One region of the Vagococcus jeotgali genome, then DNA from elsewhere that is predicted to be linked to it. Evidence: a T-box and tRNA genes for the amino acid it is inferred to sense, from the RefSeq annotation. Region 1 holds a T-box; the other holds one or more tRNA genes.

Region 1 (7,912 bases):
AGATCAAGTTGAAGAGGTAGATGATACTTCTGAAGATGATAGTGATTCACAAGAAGATATGATTGTAGAAGAAACAGATCAAACTGATGTAGAAGAAGCAACAACAAGTGATACTGCTACAAAAGATGAGGTGGATAGTTCTACAGTTGTGGAAGTTGAGGCATCAAAAGAAGAGACAGAGCAGGTAGAAAGTAGTAGTAGTGAGTCTACAAGCGACTCTAAAGAATCATCAGAAGAAACAGAGAGTACTGAAACTAGTGAAACCACAGAAAGCTCATCAAAAGAAGAAAGTGAAGAGACAGATGTTTCTGAGGAATCAATTAGTCAAGAAGAAGAGTCAACAGAAGTCAGTGAATCGACTGATTCATCTGAAGAAGTCACAATAGAGTCTAGTGAAGAATTAGCTAAAACTGAATCCAAGTCTTCACAAGAAGCTCAACCTAGAGCAACTAAGCAAGTAACGGCTCCAGCAGCTTTCTTTTCAGCACCAGTGGGACCGATGATGGCAAGAGCTGCTATACCTCAAGCCCAGTTTATTGAAGAAACAGCTTATCATGCCCAAGGTGTTGCTGCTCAAAATGATCTATATGCCTCAGTCATGATTGCCCAAGCGATACTAGAGAGTGGTTACGGAACCAGTACATTATCTTCAGCACCTAATTATAATCTATTTGGTATAAAAGGAAATTATAACGGTCAGTCAGTTACAATGGCCACTCAAGAGTTTTATAATGGCCAATATGTAACAATTAATGATCAGTTTAGAAAATATCCTTCTTATAAGGAATCATTTGAAGATAATGCGAATGTATTAAAAACAACATCATTCTCTCCTGGAAATTATTTTTATGCAGGGGCTTGGAAGTCTAGAACAAATTCTTACCGTGATGCAACCGCTTGGTTAACAGGACGTTATGCTACAGATCCAAACTATAATACAAAATTAAATAGCTTGATTGAAACTCATAATTTAACACAATATGATGCACCAGGTGGAGGGCAAACAAGTAAACCTGATAATAAACCAGTTAACAAACCGGCTAATAAACCAAATAATAACAATAAACCAATTAACACAAAGCCAGATAAAAATGCTGCGACATATACGGTGAAAAAGGGTGATACATTATATGGTATAGGATTACAATATAATGTGAGTGTGGCACAATTAAAATCATGGAATAATTTAACAAGTGACATCATCTATATTGGTCAAAAATTGATTGTTAAAGGTGAGGCGACTAATCAAAAACCAGCTAAACCAGCACCAAAGCCAGAAAAACCAGTGACAACACCTGTTAATAAGCCGAATCAGTCAAAACCAGCCCAACCAAAACCAAATCAGCCAAAACCAGAGACAAACACTACAACATATATGGTGAAAAAAGGTGACACATTATACGGTATAGGTTTAACATATGGTGTGAGTGTGGCTCAGTTAAAATCATGGAATAACTTAACAGGTGATATGATTTATGTTGGCCAAAAATTAGTAATTAAAGGTGGAAGTAGTCAAGGTTCTACAACGAAACCGAATAATAATAAACCAGTGAGTAAACCTGTGAATAATAAACCGACTCAACCTAGTCAAAATCATCAGCAATCAAAACCATCAGCGACATATACGGTGAAAAAAGGTGATACATTATATGGTATAGGATTACAATATAATGTGAGTGTGGCACAATTAAAATCATGGAATAATTTAACTGGAGATATCATCTACATTGGTCAAAAATTGGTAGTTAAAGGTGGAAATACTCAAACGCCAGTGTCAAAACCTACTAATACAAAACCTGTCAGTCAACCAGTATCAAAACCAGTTAATAATAAACCAAGTCAACCGGCTAATAGTTCAAATCAAACAACTTATAAAGTACGCCGCGGGGACACATTATATGGGATTGGTTTAAGATATAATGTTAGTATTAATGATATTAAGAGATGGAATAATTTAACTAGTGATATTATTTATGTAGATCAAGTATTAAACATTGGTAATCAGCAAACTGTGGCTTCAAAACCAGTCAGTCAAAAACCAGTGGCTAAGCCAGTTAGTACAAAACCAATGAATACACTACAATATACAGTTAAAAGTGGGGATACTCTTTATAGTATTGCTTTAAACAACCAGACAACAGTGGGGGCAATTCAAGAGGCAAATAACCTATCTGGTACCTTAATTTTTGTTGGTCAAACATTAAAAGTACCGACGAATCAACAAGTAGCAAAACCAACTAGACAAGGAACAAGACATAAGGTAGTAAAAGGTGATACACTATGGTCATTATCACAACGCTACCAAGCAAGTATTGAACAACTGAAACAATGGAATAATATTCCAGGAGATATTATCTATATTGGACAAAATATTCAAGTAAGTTAGTTGTCAAATATGATAGTCTTTGTTATGATATGGTCAATATAGATATACAAATAAAGAGAAGTAGTAAAATCAGCAGTCTTTAAGAGAGTACGTGGTTGGTGTGAACGTATAGACTAAACATTTGAACTTAGCTCTGAGTCGTTATTTGTCGGATGTCCAGTTCGTTAAATTTGGAGTTGAGGTGTTGCATGTGCAACACAAAATTAGGTGGTACCACGTCAATCAGCGTCCTATAAAAACAGATATCTGTTTTTGTAGGGCGTTTTTTATGTATCTATAACTATTTTAGGAGGAAAACAAATGGCTTATAATCATTTAGAAGTAGAGAAAAAATGGCAACAATATTGGGAAAAAGAGGATACATTTAAAACAGAGGAACATTCTGATAAACCAAAATTTTATGCCCTAGACATGTTTCCATACCCCTCAGGACAAGGACTACACGTCGGACATCCAAAAGGGTATACATCAACTGATGTGTTATCAAGAATGAAGCGTGCACAAGGATTTAATGTCCTTCACCCAATGGGATGGGATGCATTTGGTTTACCAGCTGAGCAGTATGCTTTAGAGACTGGGAATGACCCTGCTGAATTTACAGCAAAAAATATTCAAACCTTTAAACGTCAATTTGATGCGTTAGGTTTTAGTTTTGATTGGGACCGTGAAATTAACACAACTGACCCGTCATATTATAAATGGACACAGTGGATTTTTGCCAAAATGTTTGAACAAGGTTTGGCTTATGAAGCAGAAGTGCCTGTTAACTGGTGTCCGGCACTTGGAACGGTTTTAGCTAATGAAGAAGTCATTGATGGTAAAAGTGAGCGCGGGGACCATCCAGTTTACCGTGTCCCAATGAAGCAGTGGATGTTACGTATTACAGCTTATGCAGACCGTTTGATTGATGATCTTGAACTAATTGATTGGCCAGATAGTATCAAAGAGATGCAAAGAAACTGGATTGGTCGCTCTGAAGGGGCTAATGTTGAGTTTAAAGTAAAAGATACTGACTCAGAATTTACAGTCTTTACGACTCGTCCTGATACCTTGTTTGGAGCAACTTATGCTGTTATGGCGCCAGAATTACCTTTAGTAAAAGAGATTGTAACAGATGAGCAAAGAGAAGCTGTTGAAGCTTATATTAAAGAAGCTGAAAAGAAAACAGATCTAGACCGTACCGAATTATCTAAAGAAAAAACAGGTGTGTTTACAGGAGCTTACGCGGTTAATCCAGTAAATGGTAAAGAGATGCCAATATGGATTGCAGATTATGTCTTATCTACTTACGGAACTGGTGCGATTATGGCTGTTCCAGCTCATGATGAGCGTGATTATGAATTTGCCAAAGAATTTAATTTAGATATTATTCCAGTTTTAGAAGGGGGTAATGTTGAAGAGGAAGCATTCACTGAAGATGGTGTTCATATTAACTCTGACTTTTTAGATGGTATGAACAAAGAAGATGCGATTAATGCCATGATTACATGGCTTGAAGAAAATGGTATTGGTGAGAAGAAAACAAGTTATCGTTTGCGTGACTGGTTATTCTCTCGTCAACGTTACTGGGGTGAGCCAATCCCAATTATTCACTGGGAAGATGGTACGATGACGGCTGTGCCTGAAGAAGAATTACCACTTATTTTACCAAAATCAAATGACATTAAGCCAAGTGGTACAGGAGAATCTCCTTTAGCTAATATGACAGAGTGGATTGAAGTTGTTGATGAGAAAACAGGTATGAAAGGTCGCCGTGAAACAAATACAATGCCTCAGTGGGCAGGTAGTTCATGGTATTACTTAAGATTTATTGACCCACATAATGATGAAGCTCTGGCAGATCCAGAAAAAATTAAAGAATGGATGCCTGTTGATATTTACTTAGGGGGAGCAGAGCATGCGGTACTACATTTATTATATGCTCGTTTCTGGCATAAATTCTTATATGATATCGGTGTAGTAGATACGAAAGAGCCATTCCAAACATTATATAATCAAGGTATGATTCTAGGTGAGAATAACGAGAAGATGTCTAAATCTAAAGGGAATGTTGTAAACCCTGATGATATAGTGAAAGAACATGGCGCAGATACACTACGTCTTTATGAAATGTTTATGGGACCACTAGATGGTTCGATTGCTTGGAGTGAAAAAGGCTTAGAAGGTAGTCGAAAATTCTTAGATAGAGTATGGCGTTTGTTTATTGATGAAGATGGTAAATTACGTGACCGTATCACTAACCATAATGATGGTAGCTTGACGAAAGTTTACAATCAAACTGTGAAAAAAGTAACTGAAGATTATGAAGTTCTACATTTTAATACGGCAATTTCTCAGCTAATGACTTTTGTTAATGAAGCGTATAAAGCAAACGGCTTACCGGTCGAGTATATGAATGGATTCTTACAATTACTAGCTCCTGTGGCACCATTTATTTCTGAAGAATTATGGGAGCGCATGGGTCATAATGAGAGTTTAACTTATGTTGCTTGGCCGACTTATGATGAGACTGCTCTAATAGAGGACGAAATTGAAGTGATTTTCCAAGTCAATGGTAAAGTTAGAGGTAAAGAAGTTGTAGCACGTGATTTATCTAAAGAAGAGTTAGAGGCTATTGCTATGGCACATGAGGGTGTAGTATCACAAATTGAGGGTAAAACAATTCGTAAAGTTATTGTGGTACCAAATAAACTAGTAAATATTGTGGCTAACTAAAAAGAATCACCTATTTAATTTTTTAAATTTTTTCAAAATTATTTGCATAACCCCTGAATAATCGCTACAATTATAAACAGTATGAATTGAAGAAAGTTGGTTAAAATAACATGCCAAATCAAGATACTGTTTATAATGAACAGGGTAAAACAATGAACGCAAAGGAAAAAATGGTCCGTGGTTCCTTATGGATGACAATTGGTAATGTCTTCTCAAGACTATTAGGTGCGGCCTATATCATTCCTTGGTATGCCTGGATGGGTGAAAATGGGAATTTAGCAAATGCTTTATTTAATAAAGGTTATAATATTTATGCTTTATTTCTAATGATAGCAACAGCTGGTATTCCAGGAGCGATTGCTAAGCAAATTGCTTATTATAATTCCTTAAATGAATATGGTATTAGTAAGAAATTATTTAAGAGAACTATGATTATTATGGGAGGATTTGGTGTTCTCTGCTCGGCAATCATGTATATCATTGCCCCGATTTTAGCAGATGGGACTCCAGAATTAATACCTGTTATGCGAGCTTTAAGTGTCGCGATTTTAGTTTTTCCAATGATGAGTGTGATTCGTGGTTATTTCCAAGGTAATCAAGATATGATGCCATCAGCTGTCTCACAAATTGTAGAACAAATTGCTAGAGTCTTTTATATGTTACTGATGACCTTTATTATTATTAAAGTCATGGATGGTAGTTACGTGACAGCAGTAGTTCAGTCAACATTTGCTGCCTTTATCGGAATGATGGCTGCTTTTGCGGCTTTAATTTGGTTTTATATGAAGCAAAAACCAGAGATGGACAAATTAGTTGCTAGTAGTAATAATGAGGTTCACATATCAGCCAATAGTTTGATTAAAGAAATGATTTTACAAGCCATTCCATTTATTATTGTAGGATCAGCGATTACGTTATTTAAGTTAGTGGATCAATACACCTTTGAGCGGATTATGTCAGGCCTGACGAATTATTCGGATAAACAACTGGGATCTTTATTTAGTATTTTTAGTGCTAATCCTGATAAGCTTGTGATGATTATTATATCTTTAGCAACAGGGATGGCTATGACTAGTTTACCTTTAGTTACAGAAGCTTATACTAAGAAAGACACAGAAAGTTTATCTAAGCAAGTTAGTGAAAATATTCAGCTATTAATGCTTGTGATGGTACCTGCGACACTGGGTATGATTGTTCTTGCTAGACCAATGTATGCCTTGTTTTATGAACCAGATGCTCTAGGTGTGAGTGTATTAATAGAGGCTAGTTTTGTAGGACTTGTCATGGGATATTTCATTTTGATATCAACAACGCTTCAAGGGCTGTATAGAAATAAGGAAGCGATTGTTTTCCTTGGTATTGGTTTGCTTGTTAAACTTTTGATTCAATACCCAATGATTGCGATGTTTGAAACATATGGCCCACTGATTGCAACAGCTATCGGTCTTGGAGTATCAGCGATACTGATGACAAAAAGTGTCCATAATATTTCAAAATTTGATTATTCCCTAACAAGTAGACGTTTACTGCTAATTGCTATTCTTGGTCTGATAATGATGGCTTTAACATTTGTCACAAGAAATATGATGTACTTATTTTTAAATCCAGATCGTAAATTTCAAGCCTTTATTATTATAATGGTATCTGTGGCTATAGGGGTCGTCTCTTACGGTTACATGGTTCTAAAAATCAAATTAGCTGATAAATTAATCGGTCCTAAATCAGCGAAATTACGTCGCAAATTTAAAATAAAATAGCAAGGTTTAACACCTTGACTAAAGAAGAGGCTGACTTTTGTCAGTCTCTCTTTTTATAAGGAGTAAGGTAAATGCGTTTAGATAAATTTTTAAGTCATACAGGTTTTGGTAGTCGTAAAGAAGTCAAAGAGCTATTAAAGAAGAAGATATGCTTTGTTAACAAAGAGCTGATAAAAGATGGTAAGTTTAACATTAATCCAGAGGTAGATGAGGTTATCGTTTCAGGTGAGAAGATTACTTATTCTAAGTTTGTCTATTATATGTTAAATAAACCAAAAGGGGTGATTTCTGCCACAGTAGATGAGAGTCACAGAACAGTGATTGATTTGATTGATCAAAAAGATTTAGTGAAGGATTTATTTCCAGTAGGTAGACTGGATAAGGACACAACAGGTTTGCTGCTGCTAACTAATGACGGCAAACTAGCTCATGATTTGCTCTCACCAAAGAAAAAAGTGCCAAAAATTTACGAGGCGCTTGTTCAAGGTATGATTTCAGAAAATGATATCGCTCTATTTAAAGAAGGAAAAATCAAATTAGATGATGAGTTTTGCTTGCCAGCTAAGCTAACGGTGATAGAGATTAATGAAGAAGCAGAGACCAGTTTGGTTCACCTTACCGTTGTGGAAGGTAAATTTCATCAAGTCAAACGCATGATGCACTTTGTAGGTAAAGAAGTTCTAGAGTTAAATCGACTTGAGATGGCAGACTTAACTTTAGATAAGAATTTAAAAAGAGGTCAATATCGTCCGCTAAATGAAAAAGAGCTAAAAAACTTAGGTAAATAAGAAGAAAACTAGAATAATTAAAACTTTTATTACCTAAAAAAAAGAAAAAATGATATGATGAGTAAGAGATGAAAATAACAGGAGGGTAATGAAGCATGACAATTGATTGGAGAAAAGAAGTCGAAGCACGTAGAGAAGATTTGATGAAAGATTTATTTGATATATTAAGTATTCCAAGTGTGAGAGATGACTCACTTGCAACAGAAGATGCACCAGTTGGCCCAGGACCAAAAGATGCCCTATTACGATTCTTAGAAATTGGGGAT
Region 2 (7,912 bases), 280 kb from region 1:
TAAAAGTAGTCAGTTGTACATAGAAAATAATCAGGAAATACCCACCTTACTAAATCAACTTGAATTGACTTTTACTAAGGAATCAAAGGAGAATTTCTATCGGTATAATCAATTATTTTTAAGTAATTGGAATCACTACTTACCTGATTACCAGATTATTTTAGCTTTTGATACATTATCAGATAAAGATTATCCAGTTTTATGTGTGACTTTTTCAATAAAAGAGTTATTAACGAGTATGGAGATGGAGATGTTGTTTGATACCATTAAATATATGGTTGGGGAGAGTACTCTTGGTATTAATCAGAATGTACCTACTCAAGCTAAAGTACTGACAGAGGTAGAAGAGCAAGTAGTTTCTAATGATGACCAACATATGATGGAGTTATTACGTCAACAAGTAAAAGAGCAACAAGATACTATTATTGAGCTAGAAAACCGAGTATTAAAACAAAACGTTATGTTAGAGAGGTCTACTGAGAATAATTCCACTGAACATATTAAAATTAGTGATCAGCTTTTTGCTTTAGAAAATGAAAACAGTGAACTTTATGAGCGACTAAAACAAATGACTAAAGATAGCGTTGAGCTTGATGAGTATAAAGAAAGTGTAAAAGAAGCTCAAAAAATTATTACTCATTTTGAAACAAAGGTAGAAAGTGAGAAAAATAAACGTCGAAAACAAGCACGATATTTTAAGAAGAGATTAGAATATAGAGACTTGTTAAATCAGCAACTAGACCGGGCAAATCGTCAACTTAGTGATCGATTAAAAGAATTTCAAAGCCATCCTGATAATCATAAAAAGGTAAAAGAGCTAGAACAAGCTCTAGCTATTAATCAACAGGAGAATTTAGATTTGACCCAACAAGTTAATGAGTACGAGGTGACTATTGAACAGCTATCTCAAACGAATGAGCGTCTAACTCAAAATATTGAGCAGATGAAAGAGTATCATGATGAGAGAATCACCAATAAAAATAAAGATATAACAGATAGACAAGCCGTGTTACAAGAGCAGATGGCTCAACTCCAAAAAGACTATACAACGTTACGAGAAACGCTAGAAAATGAGCGTTCCCAGTCAAAAGAAATGGTCGGGGAGTACTCTAGTCAGGCACAAAATTATGTGGAGCAACAAGAAGAGTTAGTGGCAGCTAAAAATCAGATTGTATTACTGGAAGAAAAACTTCAAGTAAGCCAAGAACATTATCAGATGCAAGTAAACCAGTTTAAAATGGCTTTTTCTCAGTTGCAGACAGACAATAAGCGTTTGAATAAAGATAGTCAATTGTATCAAGAAGAGATGAATGATTTAACACAAGAGATGGACGAGCTAAATCAAGAATTAAAAGATTTACAAGCATTTATTATTGATATTTTAGAGTATAATATGTCAAAAACAGATACAGAATCAAAAGAAGAAGAAAAAGAGATATCAGGAATGATTGAAGCAAAAGAAATGCTTGATGCCCAACACCTTATTTCTCATATGTATCAACAGGAAGAAGAAACAAGAGAGCCTGCCTATGATGATGATGATTTGTATTATGAAAAAGACCCTTATGTCATGCAAGTAGAACAGACTGAACTATTTAGCTCAGGATACAATCATCAAAAAGAAGATGAGGCAGATATTGAAGGGTTATTCAAAGCTTCAGATGTAGCAGAAAGTGTTGATGTGAAACTGGAAATCACGTCATACAAACAAAGTCATACAGAACTTAAGTTTTTAGAATATCGCTGGCAACAAGTTAGGGCTGTCCATAAGGATAAGACTAACGTGGTATTTTTAGATTGGTGTGAGCCATATATTTCTGATGTAAATAATTTCTTGGATGAGTTACAAGGTGTTGTCAAACATCCAATTTTTTCCAAAAAATATGTCCAACTTCCAAAAGATGCTAAATTAAGATTAAAGGCTTATAGTGCCCTTTCTGTTTATTTAGAAACATATTATTTAAAAGCTTCATCAAATAAAAAACAGTATTTTTAAATTAGGAGACGAATAATTAATGAGCCAAGATAAACAAGTCAATCATATTCTAGAAAAAGAACTGGATAGTATTAAGCCTAAGTACATCCACGCCGTTTTAGAGTTATTAGCTGAAGGTAATACAGTCCCCTTTATTGCTCGTTACCGTAAGGAGCAAACAGGTAGCTTGGATGAAGTTCAGATTAGAGAAATAGAAGAACGTCATGCTTATATCAAAGGATTAGTTAAGCGAAAAGAAGAAGTGATTCGTTTAATCGATGAACAAGGGAAATTAACAACTGAGTTAGAAAAAGAGATCAATAGTGCTAAAAAAATGCAACGAGTGGAAGATTTATATCGCCCGTTTAAGCAAAAACGCCGTACTAAAGCGACGATTGCAAAAGAAAGTGGCCTAGAACCCTTTGCCAACTGGTTACTAACTTTTCCAGAATCAGGAGATATTGACCTGGTAGCTAGTGAATACATTGATGTGACAAAAGAAGTTCATTCAACTGAAGATGTACTAGCAGGTGCTCATGAAATAATCGCAGAGATGATTAGTGATGAACCAAGTTACCGTGAATGGCTAAGAAATATGATGAAGAAAACAGGTATTTTTAGAGCAGTTGAAAAAGATAAATCTCTAGATGAGAAACAAATATTTTCTATGTATTATGATTTTAGTGAGCCAGTTTACAAAATGGCATCTCATAGAGTTTTAGCTGCTAATCGTGGTGAAAAAGAAGGTATCTTAAAAATCTCTATAGAATTTGATCAAAACCGAGTGAATCAATACTTTGAGCGCCATGTTATTAAGAGTGAGGCAAGTATTGCAACACCGATTATCCGTCAAGCATATGAGGATAGCTACAAACGTTTTATAGGTCCTTCAGTTGAGCGTGATATTCGTAATGACTTAACAGAAATAGCTGATGAACAAGCTATTTCAATATTTGGTGAGAACTTGAAAAATTTATTGTTACAACCGCCTTTAAAAGGAAAAATTGTACTAGGTTTTGATCCAGCTTATCGAACTGGTTGTAAATTAGCAGTAGTAGATGAAACAGGTAAGTTACTAGCAGTACAAGTAATCTATCCACATAAACCAGCTAATGCTACAAAGCAGCTAGAAGCTAAAGAAGAATTAATTAAATTAATTAAAGAGTATCAAGTTGAAATGATAGCTATTGGTAATGGGACAGCTAGTCGTGAGTCTGAATCTTTTGTTGCTGAAACATTAAAAGAGATAGGGCAAGAAGTTTTTTATGTCATAGTGAGTGAAGCAGGTGCATCTGTCTATTCTGCTAGTGACATAGCTCGGGATGAGTTTCCTAGTTTACAAGTTGAAGAGCGAAGTGCTGTTAGTATTGGTCGTAGATTACAAGATCCTTTAGCTGAATTAGTAAAAATTGATCCAAAAGCAGTCGGTGTGGGTCAATATCAACACGATGTAGCACAAAAACGTTTAAGTGAGCAACTAGATTTTGTAGTTGAGATGGTAGTTAACCAAGTAGGTGTTAATGTCAATACAGCTAGTGCTCAGCTACTTCAACATGTGGCAGGACTTAATAAAACGACTGCTAAAAATGTCGTGATTTATCGTGAAGAAAATGGTGTGTTTAATAGTCGTTCAGAACTTAAAAAAGTGCCTCGCTTAGGACCAAAAGCTTATGAGCAGGCAGTGGGCTTCTTACGTATTCCTGATGCTAAAAACATGTTAGATAATACAGGGATTCATCCAGAAAGTTATCCTTTAGTGAAAGCTTTGGCTAAAGAATTAAACTTTTCTTTAGATGCACTAGGTACAGAAGAGGTTAATCAGCATCTAGCACATGTTTCTATTGAGGAGATGAGTAAGACTCTAGACGTTGGCTCAGAAACCCTAACAGATATCTTAGATGCTCTAAGACAGCCAGGTAGAGATATGCGTGATGAGTTAGATGCTCCTATCTTAAGAAAAGATATTATGAACTTGAAAGATTTAGTTCCTGGAATGGAATTGGATGGTACGGTACGTAATGTTGTTGATTTTGGGGCATTTGTTGATATTGGGGTAAAACAAGATGGTTTAGTTCATATTTCAAGATTAAGTGAATCCTACATCAAACACCCAACAGATGCAGTAGCTGTTGGAGATGTGGTTCATGTTTGGATTATTGATGTTGATGTTTCAAAACAACGTATTTCACTATCTATGATTGAACCAAAAAACAAATAATTTAGGAGGGTGTGAGTGTGACAAATGAGGAATTACAACATCTAGTCGAAAACATTTCTTTGAATTATTTTCATAAACCCTTTTTGCATCTTGCAACCTTTAATAAGCGATTAAAAACAACTGGTGGGAGGTATCATTTATCTACTCACCAGTTAGATTTTAATCCTAAAATATTAGCTGTTTATGATGAAGCAGTTCTAATTAGTATTATAAAGCATGAATTATGTCACTATCATTTACATTTAGAAGATAAAGGATTTCAACACAAGGATAGAGCGTTCAAAGAATTACTTGCTAAAACAGGTGGATCGCGTTTTACACCTCCTTTAACTAAGGATAAAAAAAAGTATCAGATAGAATGCTTAGATTGTCATCATACTTTTTATCGTCAGAAACGGATGAATTTAGAAAGATATCGGTGTCGTTGTGGTGGTAAACTAGCTTACAGGTAGCAAACGAGATAGATTGAGCAATTTATGTTAAACTATTTATTAGAGAAGCGAAAATGGCGGAACTGGCAGACGCGCAAGGTTGAGGGCCTTGTGGAGAGTATTCTCTGTGAGGGTTCGAATCCCTTTTTTCGCATCAAAAAAGTGTCAGGTGATTTAGTAACCTAGCACTTTTTTATTATAAAGTAATAAGTAAAAGAGAGGGTTATTGTGATAAAAATAGGATTAACGTCGTTTAACGAGCATGGATCATTACTAAATAAAAATAAATTAACACTAGGTGAGTACGCATCTGTTTTTCCTGTGGTGGAGATGAATACATCGTTTTACGGGATAAAGCCCAAATCAGTGAGCAAAAAATGGGTTCAAGAGACACCTAGCGAATTTAAATTTATCGTTAAAGCATTTAAAGCCATGACCAAACATGCTAATTGGGAAGATTATTATCAAAGTGAAGAAGATATGGATCAGGCTTTTTTTGAGTTTATCTCACCCTTAGTTGACACTAATCGTTTAGAAGCTATTTTATGTCAATTCTCTAGTTATTTTACTTGTACAAAAGAAAATGTTGATTATTTAAGAAGGTTACGCCAACGTTTTCTCGGCTTACCCTTAGCCATTGAACTTAGAAGTGATAGTTGGTATCAAGCAGACTTTCAAGACAAGATGTTACAGTTTATGAGGGATCATCATTTATCTTTGGTTATTGTAGATGAGCCCCAAGTGCCAATTCATTCTGTTCCTTTTTTAAAAGAAGTGACTAGTGAGTCTTTAGTTTATGTTAGATTACATGGTAGACAAAAAGCACACTGGACAACAGAAGATTTAGATTGGCGTAAGAAAAGAAACTTATATTGTTATAACTCAGCTGAATTAAGCCAGTTAGCTCAAGAGGTATCTGATTTACCAGGGAAAAATAAAGTTGTTATTTTTAATAATAATTCAGCAGGAGATGCTGCACCAAATGCTTTATTATTTAAAGAGATGCTAAATATTGATTATATAGGATTAAATCCGAGTCAAACAACATTATTTTAGAAAGAGGGAGTAGGATGATTAAAGCAGTTTTTTTTGATATTGATGGGACGTTATTAACAAGTAAAGGGACATTATCACCACTAACTATTCAGGGAATCAAAGACTTAAGAAAAAATGGTATCAAATGTTTCATCGCCTCAGGTAGAGGACCAATGAGTATTGATAGTTTAGTTGGTGAATTAGATTTAGATGGTTATGTGTTATTTAATGGTCAATTAGTTTTTTCACACGATAAAGGAATTTATCAAAATCCTTTTCCAACTGATACAGTAAAAGATTTGGCTATATATGGTGATTTAGAAGACAAACAGATGATTTTTGGTGGAAGAAAAACGTTTTATGGTAGTGAATCTATGAAAATTGGGCAAAAAAAGTGGATAAATGCCTTAACTCATGTGGTATCAAAATCAACCATGTTTAAAATTGCTGACAAAGGTGCTAATTTATATCCAAGTGCTGATTTATTTATAGATTTACCGATTTTTGATCAACCTATTTATCAAGTGGTGATGAAAAGTCCGCTAGAAGAGCAAGCAACTCTTGAAAAAGAATTTCCAACTTGTACGATTACAAGGTCTAATCCTTTTTCTGTAGATATTATTCCAAAAGGTGGGTCTAAACTAAAAGGCATTGAAAAAATGGTTGAGTATTTTGGTATTGAATTATCTGAAACCATGGCTTTTGGAGATAACTTTAATGACGTAGAGATGCTAAGAGGTGTTGGTTTAGGTATTGCGATGGGGAACTCTCCTGAGCAAGTCAAGGTATTAGCAGATGAGGTAGCAGGTAGTAATGATGAGGATGGTATTTATTACATGTTAGCTAAACAGCATTTAATTGGTCAAAAAATAAAATAAAAAACAAAATTGTTTCTATTTCAAAGAGATAAAAAGTTGTTAAATACTGTTAAATAAAGATTTTTCACAAAAAGTAAGGGAATCAGTTGTGACTGTTTCTCTTACTTTTTTTGATTGCATTGCTATTTAGGTAGCTAGGGGCTACTATTATGCCTGTCGACAATAAATAAAAAAATAACACATATGTGAAAAAAAACAATCAAAATAGGGGATAATCATGATAAAACTAGAACATGTCAGTAAGTATTATGAATCATTTTTATTAAATGATATCTCAGTTGAAATCCCCTCTGGACAACTAGTGGGTATTGTTGGACAAAGTGGTTCTGGTAAATCAACGTTACTTAAGTTACTCAATCTAACTGAAGTTCCTGATCAGGGCAACATCATAATGGCAGATAAAGAGGTCTCGACATTACCAAAAAATCAAATAAGAAAAGTAAAACATGACATTGGCATGATTTTTCAAGATTATCACTTATTAAATAATTTAACTGTTTTAGAAAATATTTTCTTACCTCTTAAATTATTAGGAGATAAGGATAAAACAAAGGCTTGTAGATGGTTAGATAAAGTAGGTCTACTAGAGTATCAAGAAAAATACCCATCCCAATTGAGTGGTGGTCAAAAACAACGTGTGGCAGTTGCTAGGGCTTTAGTAAACAAACCTAAGTTAATACTACTAGACGAGGCGACAAGTGCTTTGGATGATCACACAACTCATTTAATTTTAGAACTAATAAAAGAAGTTCATCAAGATTATCAACCAACTATTTGTTTTATCAGTCATGAGTTAGATAGTGTGAAATATTTATGTGAGAGATGTTTAGTGTTAGATAAGGGGAATCTGGTAGCTGATATTCAAGTAAACCAGTCAAGTCTAGATACACTAACTGAGACGTATAAAGAAAAAGCCATTAGGAGATTAGAAACATGAGTAACATGAGTCATTATGAGAGTATTAGTTATTATTTTCCTGAACTAGTGATGTCTTTAAAGCAAACACTTCTGATGGTATCCATCGCTATGGGGATTGGTGGGGGGCTTGGACTTTTAATTGGGACACAGCTTTTTTTAAGCCAGATGAATCAAAAAAAATCATTATCTGTCAGTTACATTATCCTAAATAGTTATGTTAATGTTATCCGCTCATTTCCTTTTTTGTTATTAGTGGTAGCTTTAATCCCTATGACAAGGTGGTTAGTTGGGACTGGATTTGGTCCTATTGCTGCTTCTGTCTCCCTAAGCGTTGTATCTATTGCCATATATGCTAGGTTAGTAGAGCAAGTTTTACTAGATATACCAGTAGGTGTGTTAGAGTTAGCAGATTGTTTAGGTGTGAGTTCTTGGCAGTTTGTTTATCACTTTTTATGGT

The links. The T-box of region 1 lies ahead of leuS (leucine--tRNA ligase). A T-box ahead of a tRNA ligase gene usually reads a tRNA of that ligase, here a tRNA-Leu.
Region 2: it has a tRNA-Leu gene. The T-box ahead of leuS (leucine--tRNA ligase) is inferred to sense a tRNA for this amino acid. The anticodon was not compared.

The regions. Positions count from the first base shown of each region.
Region 1 covers NZ_CP142146.1:1,951,421-1,959,332, reverse strand. Annotated here, with positions in the region: gene VSF34_RS09665 (LysM peptidoglycan-binding domain-containing protein) at 1-2,386, shown strand, start outside; T-box leader at 2,427-2,622, shown strand; gene leuS (leucine--tRNA ligase) at 2,687-5,101, shown strand; gene VSF34_RS09655 (putative polysaccharide biosynthesis protein) at 5,212-6,858, shown strand; gene VSF34_RS09650 (pseudouridine synthase) at 6,930-7,646, shown strand; gene pepV (dipeptidase PepV) at 7,742-7,912, shown strand, end outside.
Region 2 covers NZ_CP142146.1:1,670,265-1,678,176, reverse strand. Annotated here, with positions in the region: gene VSF34_RS08310 (coiled-coil domain-containing protein) at 1-1,996, shown strand, start outside; gene VSF34_RS08305 (Tex family protein) at 2,016-4,193, shown strand; gene VSF34_RS08300 (SprT family protein) at 4,211-4,645, shown strand; tRNA gene VSF34_RS08295 (tRNA-Leu) at 4,693-4,778, shown strand; gene VSF34_RS08290 (DUF72 domain-containing protein) at 4,853-5,680, shown strand; gene VSF34_RS08285 (Cof-type HAD-IIB family hydrolase) at 5,695-6,537, shown strand; gene VSF34_RS08280 (ATP-binding cassette domain-containing protein) at 6,755-7,474, shown strand; gene VSF34_RS08275 (methionine ABC transporter permease) at 7,480-7,912, shown strand, end outside.